Variovorax paradoxus: one gene and its partner. The protein of the gene in region 1 interacts with the protein of each later gene in a pairwise test. Links are inferred from orthologs where the notes say so. Each region holds a gene or a part of one and is shown on either strand. Other genes may lie near its edges.

Evidence for each region.
Region 2: the proteins of ftsB (region 1) and ftsL interact in binary tests that used the Escherichia coli proteins (3 or more experiments, as listed by UniProt). The link is inferred for Variovorax paradoxus from one-to-one orthologs.

Annotation. Positions count from the first base shown.
Region 1 is NZ_CP091716.1:5,137,393-5,146,616, reverse strand. The notes cover bases 5,586-8,435. They hold ftsB (cell division protein FtsB), read right to left. Parts: upstream 7,225-8,435; coding sequence 6,946-7,224; downstream 5,586-6,945. Other genes in these bases: eno (phosphopyruvate hydratase), read right to left, coding at 7,244-8,435; pnuC (nicotinamide riboside transporter PnuC), read right to left, coding at 6,190-6,810; L3V85_RS23700 (AAA family ATPase), read right to left, coding at 5,586-6,193. Also shown: L3V85_RS23735 (Hsp33 family molecular chaperone HslO), read left to right, coding at 1-123; glutamine ABC transporter substrate-binding protein GlnH, read left to right, coding at 360-1,109; glutamine ABC transporter permease GlnP, read left to right, coding at 1,132-1,788; glutamine ABC transporter ATP-binding protein GlnQ, read left to right, coding at 1,785-2,513; L3V85_RS23715 (C45 family autoproteolytic acyltransferase/hydolase), read left to right, coding at 2,515-3,561; L3V85_RS23710 (MurR/RpiR family transcriptional regulator), read left to right, coding at 3,521-4,498; L3V85_RS23705 (hypothetical protein), read right to left, coding at 4,514-5,485; more of L3V85_RS23700, read right to left, coding at 5,522-5,585; more of eno, read right to left, coding at 8,436-8,527; L3V85_RS23680 (DUF1330 domain-containing protein), read right to left, coding at 8,583-8,873; L3V85_RS23675 (CTP synthase), read right to left, coding at 8,870-9,224. UniProt on the Escherichia coli protein: Essential cell division protein. May link together the upstream cell division proteins, which are predominantly cytoplasmic, with the downstream cell division proteins, which are predominantly periplasmic.
Region 2 is NZ_CP091716.1:1,529,088-1,538,178, forward strand. Bases 3,444-6,160 are described here. They hold ftsL (cell division protein FtsL), read left to right. Parts: upstream 3,444-4,474; coding sequence 4,475-4,846; downstream 4,847-6,160. Other genes in these bases: mraZ (division/cell wall cluster transcriptional repressor MraZ), read left to right, coding at 3,444-3,540; rsmH (16S rRNA (cytosine(1402)-N(4))-methyltransferase RsmH), read left to right, coding at 3,549-4,472; L3V85_RS07275 (peptidoglycan D,D-transpeptidase FtsI family protein), read left to right, coding at 4,843-6,160. In the rest of the region: L3V85_RS07245 (STAS domain-containing protein), read left to right, coding at 1-902; ATP-dependent protease subunit HslV, read left to right, coding at 961-1,506; ATP-dependent protease ATPase subunit HslU, read left to right, coding at 1,509-2,837; more of mraZ, read left to right, coding at 3,112-3,443; more of L3V85_RS07275, read left to right, coding at 6,161-6,597; L3V85_RS07280 (UDP-N-acetylmuramoyl-L-alanyl-D-glutamate--2,6-diaminopimelate ligase), read left to right, coding at 6,600-8,156; L3V85_RS07285 (UDP-N-acetylmuramoyl-tripeptide--D-alanyl-D-alanine ligase), read left to right, coding at 8,153-9,091. UniProt on the Escherichia coli protein: Essential cell division protein. May link together the upstream cell division proteins, which are predominantly cytoplasmic, with the downstream cell division proteins, which are predominantly periplasmic.

The DNA of each region.
Region 1 (9,224 bases):
CGCGGCGACATCGAGGTGGGCTGCGACTTCTGCGGCAAGCAGTACCGCTTCGACGCGGTCGACACCGCGCAGATCTTCAGGCCGCCGACGGACCAGATTCCCGGCACGCCGGTAGTCCAGTAGGCACGCGGCGAGCCGTCGCTCGCCTCCCTCGCTTCGCCGCACCGACCAGTGCGGCCGCCTTCTCCCTTCCCCCCGTTTTTCTTGCCCTCGCCATCGCGGCAGGGCACCCCCTGGGCAAACCCGAGCTTGCCCCGCGGCATGACATGGCACACATTATGCAAATGGATTTGCGGAATTTGTTTTTCTGCAAATTCAATTGCACCAATTCGGTGAGCTCTTACTCCGGAAGGATTGTCATGAAGAAACTCGTTCTCCGACTGCTCGCGGCCGCGGCTGTCGCCACCTCGGCCATCGCCCCCGCCACGGCGGCCGGCCCCCTGCTCGTCGCTGTCGACACCGCTTTCGTTCCCTTCGAATTCAAGGAAGGCGACAAGTACGTGGGCTTCGACATCGACCTGTGGGACGCAGTCGCCAAGGAGCTCAAGCTCGACTACAAGCTGCAGCCGATGGACTTCAACGGCATCCTGCCCGCGCTGCAGACGAAGAACGTCGACGTGGCGCTGGCCGGCATCACCATCAAGGAAGAGCGCAAGAAGGTCATCGACTTCTCCGACGGCTATTACGACAGCGGATTCATCCTCATGGTGCCCACGGCCAGCAAGATCGCCGGCGTGGCGGATTTGAAGGGCAAGACGCTGGCCATCAAGACGGGCACCTCCGCCGCCGACTACGCCAAGGCCAACTTCGCGGGCACCGAGCTGCGCCAGTTCCCGAACATCGACAACGCCTATCTCGAACTGATGACCGGCCGCGTCGATGCCGCCATGCACGACACGCCCAACGTCCTCTACTACATCGCGACCGCCGGGGCGGGCAAGGCCCGGGCAGTCGGCCCGCAGATGATGGCGCAGCAGTACGGCATCGGCTTCCCCAAGGGCAGCCCCCTGGTGGTGCAGGTGAACGGCGCGCTGGCGAAGATCAAGGCCGACGGCCGCTACGCCGCCATCTACCGCAAGTGGTTCAAGACCGAGCCGCCGAAGCCCTGAGCGGACCATCGCGGAGCCATTCATGGATTTCGACTGGTCAGTGATCGCCGGCGCGTTGCCGGCATTGGCGAAGGGCGCCCGCCTCACGGTGCTCATCACCGTGGCGGGGCTGCTGGGCGGCACGCTGCTCGGCGTGCTGTTCGGCCTGATGCGCGCCTATGGCAACCGCCTCGTCGGCGGCCTGGGCTTCGCCTACGTGGGGCTCGTGCGCGGCACGCCCATCGTGGTGCAGGTCATGTTCATCTACTTCGCATTGCCCGGCCTGCTGGGCGTGCGCGTGGACCCGATGACGGCGGCCATCGCCTCCATCGTCATCAACTCGGGCGCCTACATCGCGGAAATCGTCCGCGGCGCCTTTCTTTCGGTGCCGAAGGGGCTGAGCGAGGCGGGGCTGGCGATGGGCCTGCCGCGCTGGCGCGTGCTGGCCTTCGTCGTCGGGCCGGTCGCGTTCCGGCGCATGACGCCGGCGCTGGGCAATCAATTCATCGTGAGCCTGAAGGACACCTCGCTCTTCATCGTCATCGGTGTCGGCGAGCTCACCCGCCAGGGGCAGGAAATCATGGCGGCCAACTTCAGGGCCATCGAGATATGGACCGCGGTCGCGGTGATCTATCTCATGCTGATCGGCGTGCTGACGCTGGCCCTGAGAACCGTCGAGAAAAGGATGCGCATCCTGTGAACATCGTCGAATTCAAGAATGTGGAAAAGCGCTTCGGCGCCAACACGGTGCTCGACCGAGTGAACCTGCAGATCCGCCATGGCGAGGTCGTCGTGCTGATCGGTCCCTCGGGCTCGGGCAAGTCGACGCTCCTGCGCTGCATCAACGCGCTCGAGCAGATCGACGGCGGCGACCTGCTTGTGGGCGGCCTGAGCGTGCGCGGCGGCAACGCCGTGGTGCGCGAGATCCGCCAGGAAGCGGGCATGGTGTTCCAGCAGTTCAACCTGTTTCCGCAGATGACGGCGCTGGAGAACGTCGCCTTCGGGCCGCGGCAGGTGCGCGGCGCCTCCAGGTCGCAGGCGCAGGCACAGGCGACCGAACTGCTCGCCAAGGTGGGCCTTGCCGGGCGCATGCACCATCACCCGAGCGAACTCTCCGGCGGACAGCAGCAGCGTGTCGCCATCGCCCGCGCGCTGGCCGTCAAGCCCAAGCTGATGCTGTTCGACGAGCCGACCTCCGCGCTCGACCCCGAACTTCGCCAGGAGGTGCTGCGCGTCATGCAGTCGCTGGCGGAGGAGGGCATGACGATGGTCGTCGTGACGCACGAGATGCAGTTCGCCCGCAAGGTCGGCACGCGGCTGATCTTCATGGAGCACGGCCACATCACGGTCGACGGGCCGCCGGCGGAGTTGCTGGACAACCCGCCGAACCAGCGCCTGCGCGATTTTCTTCAGCACGTGGAGTGACATGCCGACATTGAATTACCTCGAGGCCAAGGGATCGCCCTTCGAGACGGGACAGGCGCTCGGCCGCTTCGGCGCCGCCGCCATGCAGGACTACGCGCGCACTTCGCCAGCCTGGGCGACGGTGATGCGCCATCGCGGCACGCCGGCCGCCGAGGCCATGGCCGCGCTGGTGCGCGCGCGCTTTCCGCGCATCTGGAGCGAGTTGCAGGGCCTTGCGGCCGGACTGGAACTGCCGTTCGAAGACGTGTTCCTGTGGAACTGCCGCGGCGACCTGTGGGCCATGGCGCCGGACGGGTGCACCACGGTGCAGCAGGCGGGCGTGCAGCGCCGCATCACCCACAACGAAGACGGCGACCCGGCCTTCGCCGGGCGGTGCGCGATCGCGGCGTGCGCGGTGGAGGGCGGTGCGTCTTTCGCTTCCTTCGTCTATCCGGGATCGCTGCCGGGCCATACCTTCGCGGTGACCGAGCGCGGCCTTGCCATGACGGTGAACAACCTGCGATGCCTGAACGTGCGGCCCGGCGTTCCGCGGATGGTTCTCACGCGTGCGCTGCTGGAGGCGGGCAGCCTGCAGGAGGTGCGCGAACTGCTGGCATCCGGCGAGCGTGCGGGCGGCTTCCATCTCACCGTGGCGCACCGGGCGTCGCCCGAGTTGCTCGGCGTGGAGTTCAGCTCCGAGGCCCTTTCGGTCGTCGAGATCGCGGGACGGCGGCTGCATGCCAACCACGCGCTGCATCCGGCGCTGGGCGATCTGCCGCAGATCGTCACCGGTTCATCGCGGCATCGGCAGCAACGCGGCGATGCGCTGCTCGCCGTGGGCGACGATCCGCTGCATCTGCTGGCCGACAGCGGCGACGCGTCGTTCCCCATCCTGCGCGCCGACCCGGCCGACAGCGACGGCGAGAACACGATGGCCACCGCGGACATCCGCATCGGCCCCGCGCGCGTCGAATGGCAGGTGTACGAGCACCCCTTGCAGCCGCCGCGATTCCATATGATCGACGGCCATGCAAGCATCGAACCAAACCAGCGTGCCCAACCCGCCTGAGATCGAGGCCGACGGTGCTTCGCCGCCTCGCACCGTCGAGGCGCTGCGGGCGCTCACGATGCGCCTGGGGCGGGGCGATGCGCTGATCTCGATGGGCAGCAAGGCGCACAGCGTGCTGGCGCGCCTGGTCGAGCGGCCCGAAGAGGTCGCGGTGCGCACCATCACCGAGCTGGCCGAGTCGCTGGGTGTCAATGCGTCGACGCTGACCCGCCTGGCGACCCGCCTCGGCTATGCCGGCTTCGTCGAGTTCCAGACGGTGTTCCGCGACGGACTGGCTTCGCGGCACCGTCATTTCTACAGCGAGCAGGCCGGCCGGCTGGTCGCGCATGCTTCGGAGCGCAGCACTCCGCAGGACGGCACCGGGCAGCGCCCCGAGATCGACACCATGGTGCAGATCGCCAAGGACTCGATCGCCAACACCGAAGGCTTCCTCGCGCAGCTCTCGGCCGACGAACTGCAGCAGGCGGCCCGGCTGCTGGCCACGGCACCGCGGGTTCGCGTGCACGGCCTGCGGCAGTTCAGCGCGCTGGCGAGCTTCCTGGCCTATGGGCTGGCCATGGTGCGCGGCGACGTGGCCTTGCTCGATCCGCATGGGCTGGGCGTGGCCGAAGGCCTGGCCCAGTTGCAGCCCGGCGACCTGGTGGTCGTGACGAGCGTGGAGCCCTACACGCGCAGCATCGCCGAAACGGCGGCCGCCGCGGCCAAGGCCGGCATGGTCGTCGTCGCCATCACCGACCACCGCGCGTCACCGCTCGCGGCCTTCGCGAAGCATTCCTTCTTCGTGCCCCACGGCAGCGCCTTCTTCAGCAATTCGATGGGCGCCTACGTCATCTTCTGCGAAGGCCTGCTGAACCTGGTCGCGACCGACCTGGGCAAGAAGGCGCTGAAGGCGCTCGAGCGGCGCGAGCGCTTCATCGCCGACCTGGGCATCGAATAGCGACGCGCCCGAGGCTCAGTCCTCGAAGCCGCCGAACGAGATGTCCGGCGCGCTCGTGTTGTGCTTGGACGGCAGGCTGCGGCCGAAGCGCACCTGGGTGGCCTGCAGGCTCTTCACTTCGGGCAGCGGCAGCACCTGCTGCGCGGCCTGCGGCGAAGCCTGCCAACGCACCTCGCTCACGTCGGCGTTGTCCGGCGTCACGTACATCGATCGCAGCACCGCGAAGGGCTGCGCATTCACGGTCGGCTTCGACAGCGTGACGTCGAGCGCGGTGCGCGCGCGGCTGATTTCGTCGACGCGCGCCACCGCGCTGCCGCCATTCGCGAAGCGCACGCGGATCGCCAGCGGTTTCGGATCGACGTGGATCGACGCGATGCTCACCACCGGCCGCGCGGCCGCCTCGACGGGCCCGAGCAGGAAGGACGAGCCATACACGCCGTCGCCGAAGCGCGGGTCCGGCAGCGGCTTGAGCCGCCAGTAGCCGTCCGACGGATAGAGCACGATGGCCTCGAGCGCCTTGCCGTTCTCTTTCTTGAACACCTGCAGCAGATGGAAGCCCTTGTCCTTGCGCTTGCCCACGCTCACCGGCACGCTCTGCGGACGCCAGAAGCTCGGCAGCGTCATGCCGACGATGCGCCATTCGGCGTTGTCGAGCAGCACCACGGTGCGTTTCTTGAAACGGTGCGCGGGGTCGGTGGGGTGGGCGCCGCCGTCGAAGTTGCAGCCCGAGAAGTCGGGCGCGGTCACGTCGTTGCCGATCTTGTCGAGGTAGTCGGGCTGCAGCGCCTCGATGCGCATGTGGCGGATGCCGTCGCCGCGCAGGGTGAGGGAGACGTTGTCTTCCTCGGCGCAGGCGGTGGTCGTGGTGCCGTTTTCCACGGTGGCCGCGACGGGTGCCGCGGCGGCGTGGCCGGCGGTCAGCAGCAGGGCGGTAAGGGTAGAGATGACTGCGGGATTGGCGAGGCGCGCGGCTGTCGAAAGGGGCATCGGGTCTCCGGTGAAGGGGATGTGCGCGCCGCCGGCTTACTCGCGGCGCGAAATCAGGTCGCTGAAGAGCTTATGTTCGCATTCCGGGTCGGAGCATTTCTCGCAAGGCCATGACCACGAGGCGGGCTTCGCTTCGAGACGGCCACGCGCACGGGTGCGGCCTTCGCTGCCGGCGATCGAGTTGATCGCGTTCCAGGCATTGGCGAGCCGTTCGCCGCCGCTGCCATGCACCACGGCGAACGAGAGCTTCGCGCCGACGAGCGCGGCGCGCACCAGCGCGTCGGTCGGCTGCTGCGCATGCGGGCCGTCGCGCATCTCGTCGGCCACCCAGGGCAGGTCGAGCGCCGTGAGCAGCGTGATCGCATAGCGCCGCTGCGCGGCCAGGGCGCCTTCGTAGAGCGAGGTGTCTGCGAAAAGCTGCTCGCTGTAGACCGCCGTCATGAGCGCGGTGGTGTCGGCCACCACCACGCCCGACGCGGCGGCGACGCCGATGCGGCGGGTCTGCTCGTCGGCGATGGCCTGCTGCTCGGCGGGGCGCGGCGTGCGGCCTTCGCGCTCGCACCATTCGCGCAGGTATTCGCCCACGAGCGTCACCGGCGTGCCGCGGTCCTGCAGGCGCTGCGCGATGGCGCGCGCCAGCTCGGTCTTGCCGGTGCTTTCGGCGCCCAGCAGCGCAATGACGCAGCCGGTCGGCAGTGTGGGCGTCATGCGCGTGCCGCCTGCGGCAGGCGTTGCCGCCATGCCAGGTAGCCGGCCACGCTGAGCGCGGCGAACACCGCATACAGCCCGACCGTGAGCCACAGGCCCTTGTGGATGAACAGGCCCACGCTGACCACATTCACCGCCAGCCAGATCAGCCAGTTCTCGATGAACTTGCGGCCGAGCAGAAATTGCCCGACCAGACTCAGCCCCGTGGCGAAGCCGTCCCACCAGGGCACGTCGGTGTCGGTGAAGCGGCGCAGGAAGAGGGCGATGGCCGGCCAGGCCAATGCGCAGGCCGCCAGCGTGAGTGCAATGCCGCGCGGCGAAAGCCGGCTGACATGCAGGGCGCTACCGTCGGCCCGGTGGCCGCGCAGCCACTGGGTCCAGCCCCACAGGGCGACGAAAGCGAAGAAGACCTGGAGCGAGGCGTCGCCGTAGATGCGCGCCTTCGCGAAGACCGCCATGTAGAGCAGCGAACTGACGATGGCCAGCGGCCATCCCCAGTGAATCTCGCGCATGTTGCAGCCGACCATGGCAAGCGCCAGCACGGCTGCGACGAGTTCGAGCCAACTGACGGGTGAGCCCCAGAGCAAGAAAGCAGGGGCCGAGAGAAGCTCAAGAATCAGATTCGCCCCCAGCGGGCACCGACGCGGTCTGTTCGTGGGACACCGCGGAACCGGCTTTGCCGGGCCGCCGGTGCCGCCCCCTGGAAGGGGGTTGGCGAAGCGACACGAAGTGCGCGAAGACTGGGGGTCATCCTAGTGCGCGATTTGTACGAACACTTCGTTCGGCTTGACCATGCCGAGTTCCGCCCGCGCGCGTTCCTCGACCATTTCGAGGCCGTCCTTGAGGTCGTTGACCTCCGAGGTCAGGCGCTCGTTGTTCAGCGCGGCCTTGGCGTTGGCTTCCTTCTGGTCGGCCAGCTTGGTCCGCAGCTGCGCCACGTCGCGCACGCTGCCGCGCCCGTTCCACAGCTGCCACTGCAGGACGCCCAGCAGAAGCAGCAGGATGATCGGTGGAACGAAGCGGGCGCGCATGCGCGGGGCGTCCGGTGCGTTACTTCAGGTTGTAGAACGCGCCGCGGCCCGGGTACACGGCGATGTCGCCGAGGTCTTCTTCGATGCGCAGCAGCTGGTTGTACTTGGCGATGCGGTCCGAGCGCGACAGCGAGCCGGTCTTGATCTGGCCGGCATTGGTGCCCACCGCGATGTCGGCGATGGTGCTGTCTTCGGTTTCGCCCGAGCGGTGCGAGATGACTGCCGTGTAGCCCGCGCGCTTGGCCATCTCGATGGCGGCGAAGGTCTCGGTCAGCGTGCCGATCTGGTTGATCTTGATCAGGATCGAGTTGGCGATGCCCTTCTCGATGCCCTCTTGCAGGATCTTGGTGTTGGTGACGAACAGGTCGTCGCCTACCAGCTGCACGCGCTTGCCCAGGCGTTCGGTCAGGTGCTTCCAGCCGTCCCAGTCGCCTTCGTGCATGCCGTCTTCGATGCTGATGATCGGGTACTTGTCGACCCAGGTCGCGAGCATGTCGGTCCAGCTCTCGGAGGTGAGCGAGAGGTTCTCGCCCGACAGCACGTACTTGCCGTCCTTGTAGAACTCGCTGGCGGCGCAGTCCAGGCCCAGGGCGATCTGCTCGCCGGCCGTGTAGCCGGCCTTGTCGATGGCTTCCAGGATGAGCTGGATGGCCGCTTCGTGGCTCTCGACGCTGGGAGCGAAGCCGCCTTCGTCGCCGACCGCCGTGCTGATGCCGCGGTCGCCCAGGATCTTCTTCAGCGCATGGAACACTTCGGCGCCGTAGCGCACGGCCTCGCGGAAGCTCTTGGCGCCCACGGGGATGATCATGAACTCCTGCAGGTCGAGGCTGTTGTTGGCGTGCGCGCCGCCGTTGATGACGTTCATCATCGGCACCGGCAACTGCATGCCGCCCATGCCGCCGAAGTAGCGGTACAGCGGCAGGCCCGACTCCTCGGCCGCGGCGCGGGCCACGGCCATCGAGACGGCGAGGGTGGCGTTGGCGCCCAGGCGGGCCTTGTTGTCGGTGCCGTCCAGGTCGATCATCGTGCGATCGAGGAAGGCCTGTTCGCTGGCGTCGAGGCCGAGCACGGCTTCCGAGATCTCGGTGTTGATGTTCTCCACGGCCTTGAGCACGCCCTTGCCCAGGTAGCGGCTCTTGTCGCCGTCGCGCAGCTCGATGGCTTCGCGCGAACCGGTCGACGCGCCCGAGGGCACGGCCGCACGGCCCATGGTGCCCGACTCCAGCAGCACGTCGCATTCGACGGTGGGGTTGCCTCGGCTGTCGAGAATTTCGCGGCCGACGATGTCAACGATTGCACTCATCTTTTGTCTTTCTCTTTCGGTTCTCTTTGGCGGATGAATAAATGGGGCAGGGGGCTCAGAGGCCTTCGACGGCGATCATGTTCATGATCGCGGCACCGGCGCGCGCTTCGCGGGCCTTGAGGTATTCGGGCGTTTCGTAGAAGGCCTTGGCCTTCTCGAAGCTGGCGAACTTGAGGATGACGATGCGCGTGGGCTTCCAGTCGCCCTCCAGCGGCTGGACCTGGCCGCCGCGCACGCACACCTCGGCGCCGTGCGCCTGCATGGCGGCGCTCGACCACTTCTTGTATTCCTCGTACTGCGTCGGGTTGGTCACCTCGACGTGTGCGATGACGTATCCGCTGCTCATGCGACGGCCTTCAGTGCCTTGTTGGTGCTGCCGGCGCCCTTGTCCTTGTGCTCGAGCGCCGCCTTGATGAAGGCGTTGAACAGCGGATGGCCGCCCCACGGGGTCGACTTGAACTCGGGGTGGAACTGCACGCCCATGAACCACGGGTGCACGTCCTGCGGCAGCTCGACGATTTCGGTCAGGTGCTCGCGCTGCGTGAGCGCCGAGATCACGAGGCCGGCCTTGCGCAGTTCGTCGAGGTAGTTGACGTTGGCTTCGTAGCGGTGGCGGTGGCGCTCGGTGACCACGTCGCCGTAGATGCTGTGGGCCAGCGTACCGGGCGAGACGTCGGAGCTCTGCGCGCCCAGGCGC
Region 2 (9,091 bases), 3.6 Mb from region 1 along the record:
AGTTCGCGGCCGCGCGCATGCGCTATGCGCAGCGCATGCGGCGCATGGGGCCCGACTGGGTCTCGCTCGAAGAGCTGGCCCGCAGCGTCAAGGCCGTAACCGCCAGCGAGGAGGCCGGCGCGGCCTCCGAAGGCCCGTCTCAGGCCGATTGGGTCTCGCCCGCGCACCTGGCGCGCGAAGGCCTGGTGGAACTCACGCGTGCGCTGTCGAAGGCCGGCTCGGTCTGGACGCTCGACTGGCGTGCCCTGGCAGCCATCGGTGCCGACGCGGCCGCCCCGCTGCGGGTGCTGTTCACCCACTGGTCCGATTCGCCGGTGCAGCTGCGCTTCATGGGTTCGGCCCAGTTGCTGGCCGTGCTGTCCGAGGCCGCGCCCAACAACGACCGCAGCACCGAAGACGTCTGGTGGCAGCTGCACCTGGCGGCGCTGCGCATGATGCACCTGCCCGACGACTTCGAGCTGGTGGCGCTCAACTACTGCATCACCTACGAGGTGTCGCCGCCCTCGTGGCAAGACCCGCGCGGGGAGTGCACCTCGCTGGCCGCGCCGCCGGCGAGCCGTCCCAGCTCGGTGTGGTCGCTGCTGTCGGTCGGCGGCGATTCCGAGAGCTTTCCGTCCACCGACAGCGGTTTTGCCGCGCTGGCGGGCGACCTGCGGGGCGAATCCCTGTCGAGCTGGCAGCGGCTGGACAACGACCTGCGCCACACCACGGCGCCGGTCATTTCGTGCGCCGCGCTGCTGCGCATGGACCTGGCCGCCGCCGGCACGCTGCTGAGCTGGGTGCGCACGCGGGACGCCAACGGCGAGCGGGTGCAGTTCGTCGATGCGCACCGGCTGATCGGCGCGCTGTTCACGCTGGTAGGTATTACCGATCACGCCACGGTCGCGCTTAGGAAAAACTAAGGCGCCGGGCGGCCTTGCCGCGGGTTGCATTGCCCCGGGCCATCCCCAGATGGCTTCGATGGAACAGTTTCACGGCACCACCATCGTGAGCGTGCGCCGCAAGACCCCCCAAGGCGATCAGGTCGCCATCGGCGGGGACGGGCAGGTCACTCTCGGCAATATCGTCATCAAGGGCACGGCGCGCAAAGTGCGCCGGCTCTATCACGGCAAGGTGCTGGCAGGTTTTGCCGGCGCCACCGCCGACGCCTTCACGCTCTTCGAGCGCTTCGAGGCCAAGCTCGAAAAGCACCAGGGGCACCTGACCCGCGCGGCCGTCGAGCTCACCAAGGACTGGCGCACCGACCGCGTGCTGCGCAAGCTCGAGGCCATGCTGGCCGTGGCCGACGCCACCACCTCGCTCATCATCACCGGCAACGGTGACGTGCTGGAGCCCGAGGACGGCGTGATCGCCATCGGTTCCGGCGGCGCCTATGCCCAGTCGGCCGCCAAGGCGCTGATCGAGAACACCGAGCTTTCGGCCGAGCAGATCGTGCGCAAATCGCTGTCGATCGCCGGAGAAATCTGCATTTACACGAACATGAACCACACCGTGGAAGCGCTCTGACCATGTCCATGACCCCCCAGGAAATCGTCTCCGAGCTGGACAACCACATCGTCGGCCAGCCCGCCGCCAAGCGCGCCGTGGCCATTGCCCTGCGCAACCGCTGGCGCCGCCAGCAGGTCGACGACAAGCTGCGCCACGAGATCACGCCCAAGAACATCCTCATGATCGGCCCCACGGGCGTGGGCAAGACCGAGATCGCGCGCCGCCTCGCGCGGCTGGCCGACGCGCCCTTCATCAAGGTCGAGGCCACCAAGTTCACTGAGGTGGGCTACGTGGGCAAGGACGTCGATTCGATCATTCGCGACCTCGCCGAGATCGCCGTCAAGCAGACGCGCGAATCCGAAAGCGCCAAGGTGCGCGCGCGTGCCGAGGATGCCGCCGAAGAGCGAATCCTCGACGTGCTGCTGCCCCCGGCGCGCGGTGCCGACGGCGCACCTCCGGCGCTCGACGCGCCCAATCCCACGCGCCAGGCCTTCCGCAAGAAGCTGCGCGAGCATCAGCTCGACGACAAGGAAATCGAGCTCGACCTCGCCGAGACGCGCACGCCGCTGGAAATCATGGGCCCGGCCGGCATGGAGGAAATGACCGAGCAGCTGCGCGGCATGTTCGGCCAGATGGGGCAGGGCAAGCGCAAGACCCGCAAGCTCAAGATCGGCGAGGCCATGCGCCTGCTGGTCGACGAAGAGGCCGCCAAGCTGGTCAACGAGGACGAGATCCGCGCCCAGGCCATCACCAACGCCGAGCAGAACGGCATCGTCTTCATCGACGAGATCGACAAGGTCGCCACGCGCAGCGAAGCGCAGGGCTCCGACGTGTCGCGCCAGGGCGTTCAGCGCGACCTGCTGCCGCTGGTGGAAGGCACGGCCGTCACCACCAAGTACGGCGTGGTGCGCACCGACCACATGCTTTTCATCGCGAGCGGCGCGTTCCACCTGAGCAAGCCGAGCGACCTGATTCCCGAGCTGCAGGGGCGCTTTCCGATTCGCGTCGAGCTGCAGTCGCTGTCGGTGTCGGACTTCGAGAGCATCCTCACGCAGACCCGCGCGTCGCTCGTGAAGCAGTACCAGGCGCTGCTGGCCACCGAGGGCGTGACGCTCGACTTCACGCCCGAAGGCGTGAACCGGCTGGCGACCATTGCCTTCGAGGTGAACGAGCGCACCGAGAACATCGGCGCGCGCCGCCTGTCGACCGTGATGGAGCGTCTGCTGGATGAGGTAAGCTTCGACGCGACCCGCCTTGAAGGCCAATCGATCCGCATCGATGCCGCCTACGTCGACCAGCGCCTCGCGGCACTAAGTCACGACGAAGATCTTTCGCGCTTCATCCTCTGAAGCTGCCCTTTGGTTCCCCCTGTAACGGGGGAATCCTTCACGCATCACTTTCACTGCGTGAGCTAAGTACTTCATTCTCAACGAAATTCGCCGATTCCACGGATTTGGAATCGGCGCTAAGTCGTTGATTCCATTACAAAAAATACCCCGAACGGCCAGTTGCGCCCCAAGTGTTTCCTGCTACAGTGCAAAAAAGTGCAGTTAAGTGGGAAAAAGTGCGGGTAGTGCCCCCTTCGGGTGCCGCAGCACCTCCCAACACAGGGGTTTCGTGGTCGTGTTTCAAGGCGCTTCATCGCTCAGTCTGGATGCCAAGGGGCGGCTCTCCGTGCCGACCCGGCATCGCGACGTCCTGAGCGCCACGGCAGGCGGCCAGCTCACGATCACCAAGCATCCGCACGGATGCCTGATGGTGTTCCCCCGTCCCGAATGGGAAAAATTCCGCGATCGCATCGCCGAGCTGCCGATGTCGGCGCAGTGGTGGAAGCGCATCTTCCTGGGCAACGCCATGGACGTCGAGATGGACGGCACCGGCCGCATCCTGGTGTCGCCCGAACTGCGCGCGGCCACCGGCATCACGCGCGAGACGCTGCTGCTGGGCATGGGCAACCACTTCGAACTCTGGGACAAGGCCACTTACGAGGCCAAGGAGGCCGAGGCCGCCCAGGGCGAGATGCCGGATGTGTTTCAGGACTTCGCGTTCTGAGGATTCACGTGACTACCCCATGGACTCATACGACCGTCTTGCTGAACGAAGCGGTGGAAGCCCTTCTTTCCGGCAGCACGGCGGCAACCGGCACCTACGTGGACGCCACCTTCGGGCGGGGAGGGCATGCGCGTGCCATCCTCTCCAGGCTGGCGCCGGAAGGCAGGCTGATCGCATTCGACAAGGATGCGGAAGCAGTGGCCGAAGCAGCGCGCATCTCCGATGCGCGTTTTTCTATCCGCCACCAGGGATTCCGCTCGCTGGGCGAACTGCCCGACGCGAGCATCGACGGCTTGCTGATGGATCTGGGCGTGAGCTCGCCCCAGATCGACAACCCGGTGCGCGGTTTCAGTTTTCGTTTCGACGGCCCGCTCGACATGCGCATGGACACCACGCGCGGCGAGAGCGTGGCCGAGTGGCTGGCAACGGCCGAACTCCAGCAGATTGCAGAGGTGATCCGTGACTATGGCGAAGAACGGTTTGCTGTTCAGATTGCAAAGGCGATTGTTGCTCGCCGACAAGAACGGGGCCCAATTTCAACCACCACCGAACTGGCCGAGCTCGTGGCTGGCACGGTCAAAACCCGCGAGCAGGGCCAGAACCCTGCAACGCGCACATTTCAGGCTTTTCGGATTTTCATCAACGCCGAGCTTGAAGAGCTGCAACAGGCGCTAGAAGCGAGCCTTTCCGTGCTGAAGCCCGGCGGACGTCTTGCGGTGATCAGCTTCCACTCGCTGGAAGACCGCATCGTCAAGCAGTTCATCGCCAAGCACTCGAAGGAGGTCTACGACCGCCGCGCGCCCTTTGCCGCCCCCAAGGTGATGAAGCTGAACGCGCTTGAGCGCATCAAGCCATCCCAGGCCGAGGTGAGCGGCAACCCGCGCTCGCGCAGCGCCATCTTGCGCGTCGCCGAACGCACCGAGGCCAACTGACCATGGCCCGGCTTAACCTGTTGCTGCTGCTGGCTGTGATTGCCACGGCGCTGTACCTCGTTCATACGCAGTACCAATCGCGTCAGCTCTACACCGAGCTCGACCGCGTGCAGCAGGAAGCCCGCCGCCTGGAACTGGACCGCGACCGCCTGCAGGTCGAGAAGCGCGCCCAGGCCACGCCGCTGCGCGTCGAGAAGCTCGCCAAGGAGCAGCTGCAAATGCGCACCACCTCGCCGGCCATCACGCAGTACGTGCGGCCCGACGGTTCGGTGATTCCGGCCGTGGCGCCGCTGCCGCCGGCCACGCCCGCGGGCGCCAAGCCGGCCGCGAAGCCCGCGGCCAAACCCGCCACCGCAGCGAGGTCCGCACGATGACCCGCGGCAACCGCAGCGTGCGCTACACCACCAGCCCCTTGCTCGCGAGCAAGACGCCGGTGTGGCGCAGCAAGTTCATCGTCGCCGGCATCGCGCTCGGCTTCGTCATGCTGGCGGGCCGGGCTGCGTACGTGCAGGTGCTCAACAACAGCTTCTTCCAGCGGCAGGGCGAAGTGCGCTTCGCGCGCACGCTCGAAATGCCGGCCAACCGCGGCCGCATCCTCGACCGCAACGGACTCATCCTCGCCTCCAGCGTGGTGGCGCCCAGCATCTGGGCCATTCCCGAGGACATCGAGCGCGACGACCCCGAGGTGCGCGCCAAGCTCAAGCAGGTGGCCAAGCTGCTCGAGATGCCGCAGAAGGACTTCGACAAGAAGCTGGAAGACGAGGACAAGACCTTCGTCTGGATCAAGCGCCAGGTCGACGAGCCCATCGCCAAGCAGATCGCGGCCATGAACCTCAAAGGCATCTACCAGCGCAAGGAATACAAGCGCCAGTACCCCGAGGGCGAGGCCGCCGCGCACGTGGTGGGCTTCACCAACGTGGAAGACAGCGGCCAGGAAGGCATCGAGCTCGCGTTCAACAAGGAACTGGCGGGCAAGACCGGCTCGCGCCGCGTCATCAAGGACCGGCTGGGCCGCGTGGTCGAGGGCGTGGGCGAACTGGTGCCGCCGCTGGACGGCCAGGACATCCAGCTCAGCGTCGACAGCAAGGTGCAGTTCTTCGCCTACCAGAAGCTGCGCGACGCGGTGATCGCCCGCAAGGCCAAGGCCGGCAGCGTGGTGGTCCTCGACTCCACCACCGGCGAAGTGCTGGCGCTGGCCAACTACCCGAGCTACGTGCCCGACAAGCGCCAGAACCTCACCGGCGAGCAACTGCGCAACCGCGCGCTCACCGACACCTTCGAGCCCGGCTCGACCATGAAGCCCATCACGGTCGGCATGGCGCTGGAAGCCGGCCGCGTGAAGCCGTCGACGGTGATCGACACCGCGCCCGGCCGCTACCAGATCGGCGGCTTCACCATCAGCGACACCCACAACTACGGTTCGCTGACGGTCGAGGGCGTGATCCAGAAGTCGAGCAACGTGGGCGCGCTCAAGATCGCCCAGAAGATGACCCCGCACGAGATGTGGGACACCTACACCGCGCTCGGCTACGGTCAGAAGCCGCAGATCCAGTTCCCCGGCGCCGTGACCGGCCGGCTGCGTCCGTGGAAGACCTGGAAGCCGGTCGAACAGGCCACCATGGCCTACGGCTACGGCCTGTCGGCATCGCTGTTCCAAATGGCGCATTCGTACACCTCGTTCGCGCACGACGGCTCGCTCATCCCGGTCACCATTCTCAAGAACTCCGAGCCGCCGACCGGCGTGCGGGTGTTCTCGCCGTCGAACGCGCTGGCTGTTCGCAAGATGCTGCAGATGGCCGCCGGCCCCGGCGGCACCGGCACGCGCGCTCAGACCGTGGGCTACTCGGTCGGCGGCAAGTCGGGCACGGCCCACAAGCAGGTTGGCAAGGGTTACGCGAGTAACAAATATCGTGCGTGGTTCACCGGCATGGCGCCGATCGAGAAGCCGCGCATCATCGTCGCCGTGATGATCGACGAGCCCACCGACGGCCAGTACTTCGGCGGCCTGGCAGCGGCTCCCGTGTTCAGCGAAGTCGTGCAGCAGACCCTGCGCATGATGAACGTACCGCCCGATCTGGCGGTCAAACCGCTTGTGATGACGCAAGGCGTCGACGAGAGCTTCTGAACATGCTGACCTTCACTTCCCCCCAACTGGTGGCCGCCTGGCTCAAGGAGCGCGCGCCGCAGGCCGCCATGCATGCCGACAGCCGTGCCGTGGGCGCGGGCGACATCTTCGTCGCCTGGCCGGGCGCGGCCACCGACGGCCGCAAGCATGTGGCGTCCGCGCTGGCGCAGGGCGCCGCGGTCTGCCTGGTCGAGCACGAAGGCGTCGAGCCCTTCGGCTTCGACGGTGACGAGCGCATCGTGAGCTACCCCGGCCTCAAGGCCGCCACCGGGCCGATCGCCTCGGCCTTCTACGACAACCCCTCGGCGCTGCTCGACGTGCTGGCCGTGACCGGCACCAACGGCAAGACCTCCACCGCCTGGTGGCTGGCCGAATCGCTCTCCACGCTGCGCGCGGCTGGCGGCGTGCGCGTGATGAAGCCCGACGGCACCATGCAGCGCGACGCGCCGTCGCCCTGCGCAGTGATGGGCACGCTCGGCGTCGGCGTGCCGCCCGAGCTGACCTACACCGGCCTGACCACGCCCGACCCCGTGATGATGCAGCGCGAGCTGCGCTCGCTGGTCGAGCGCGGCTTCGGTGCCTGCGCCATCGAGGCTTCGTCCATCGGCATCGCCGAGCGCCGGCTCGACGGCGCGCAGATCGCGGTGGCCGTGTTCACCAACTTCACGCAGGACCACCTCGACTACCACGGCAGCATGGACGCCTACTGGCAGGCCAAGGCCGAGCTGTTCCGCTGGCCCGGCCTGCGCGCGGCGGTGATCAACATCGACGACACGCACGGCGCCAGCCTGTGCGCGAACCTGATCGACGCCGGCATCGGCGCGCTCGACGTCTGGACCGTCTCGGCCGGCGGCAAGCCGGCACGCCTCGTGGCACGCGACATCGGCTACGACGCGCAGGGCCTGCAGTTCTCGGTGGCCGAACACGGCACCGCGGCCGTGGAGCGCCTGTCGACCGGCCTGATCGGCCAGTACAACGTGGCCAACCTGCTGGGCGTGCTCGGCACCCTGCGCGCGCTGGGCCTCACGCTGGCCCAGGCCGCGGCCGCCTGCGCCAATCTCACCAGCGTGCCGGGCCGCATGGACCGCGCCGGCACCGGCGACGGTGCGCCGCTGGCCGTGGTCGACTACGCCCACACGCCCGACGCCCTCGACAAGGCCCTGATCGGCCTGCGTCCGCTCGCCCAGCAGCGCGGCGGCGCGCTCTGGTGCCTGTTCGGCTGCGGCGGCGACCGCGACCCCATCAAGCGCCCGATGATGGCCGCGGTGGCGGAGCGCCAGGCCGACCGCGTGATCGTCACCAGCGACAACCCGCGCAGCGAAAAGCCCGACGCCATCATCAGCCAGGTGCTGCTCGGCTTCTCGCGCCCTGAAGTCGCACAGGTGCAGCCTGACCGCGCCCTCGCCATCGCCGACGCCATCGCGCAGGCAGCCCCGCAGGACGTGGTGCTCATCGCCGGCAAGGGCCACGAGGCCTGGCAGGAAATCGCCGGCCAGCGCATCGAGTTCTCCGACAAGACCCATGCGCTGCAGGCGCTGGCAAAGCGAGGTGGCGCATGACCGACAGCACGCCGCTCGGCATCACGCTGGCACAGGCGCAGCAATGGATTCCCGGTTCGCGCCTGGTGGGTGACGCCTCGACCGTCATCGCCCGCGTGCACACCGACACGCGCACGCTCGCTGCCGGCGACCTGTTCGTCGCGCTCAAGGGCGAGCGCTTCGACGCCAACGAATTCCTCGCCGAGGCGAAGAAGCAGGGCGCAGTGGCCGCCATCGCACACCACGGCCTCGAAGCCGCCGGCCTGGCCGGCCTGGAGGTGCCCGATTCGCTTCTGGCGCTGGGTGCGCTCGGCGCCGGCTGGCGCGCGCAGTTCACGCTGCCATTGATTGCCGTCACCGGCAGCAACGGCAAGACCACGGTCACGCAGATGATCGCGGCGGTGCTGTTCGCCGCGCGCGCCGACCGCGGCGAAAGCGCCCTGGCCACGGCCGGCAACTTCAACAACGAGATCGGCGTGCCGCTCACGCTGCTGCGCCTGCGCGCGCAGCACCAGCGCGCCGTGCTCGAACTGGGCATGAACCATCCGGGCGAGATCGCGCGGCTGGCCGCCATGTCGCGCCCGACCATCGCGCTGGTCAACAACGCCCAGCGCGAGCACCAGGAGTTCATGGCCACCGTCGAGGCGGTGGCCGTCGAGAACGCCGCCGTGTTCGCGGTGCTGCCCGACGACGGCACGGCCGTGTTCCCCTACGGCGATGCCTTCACCTCGCTGTGGACCGACATGGCTCACGCCGGTGGCTCGCGCCGCTGCATGACCTTCGGCGAGCACCAGGACGCCGACATCTCGCTGGACGGCGCCGAATGGAAGCAGGGCGCCTGGGCCGTGCGCATCCGCACGCCCATCGGCAGCTTCGACGCGCGCCTGCACATCGCGGGCCGCCACAACGTCGTCAACGCGCTCGCGGCCACGGCCTGCGCGCTCGCGGCCGGCGTG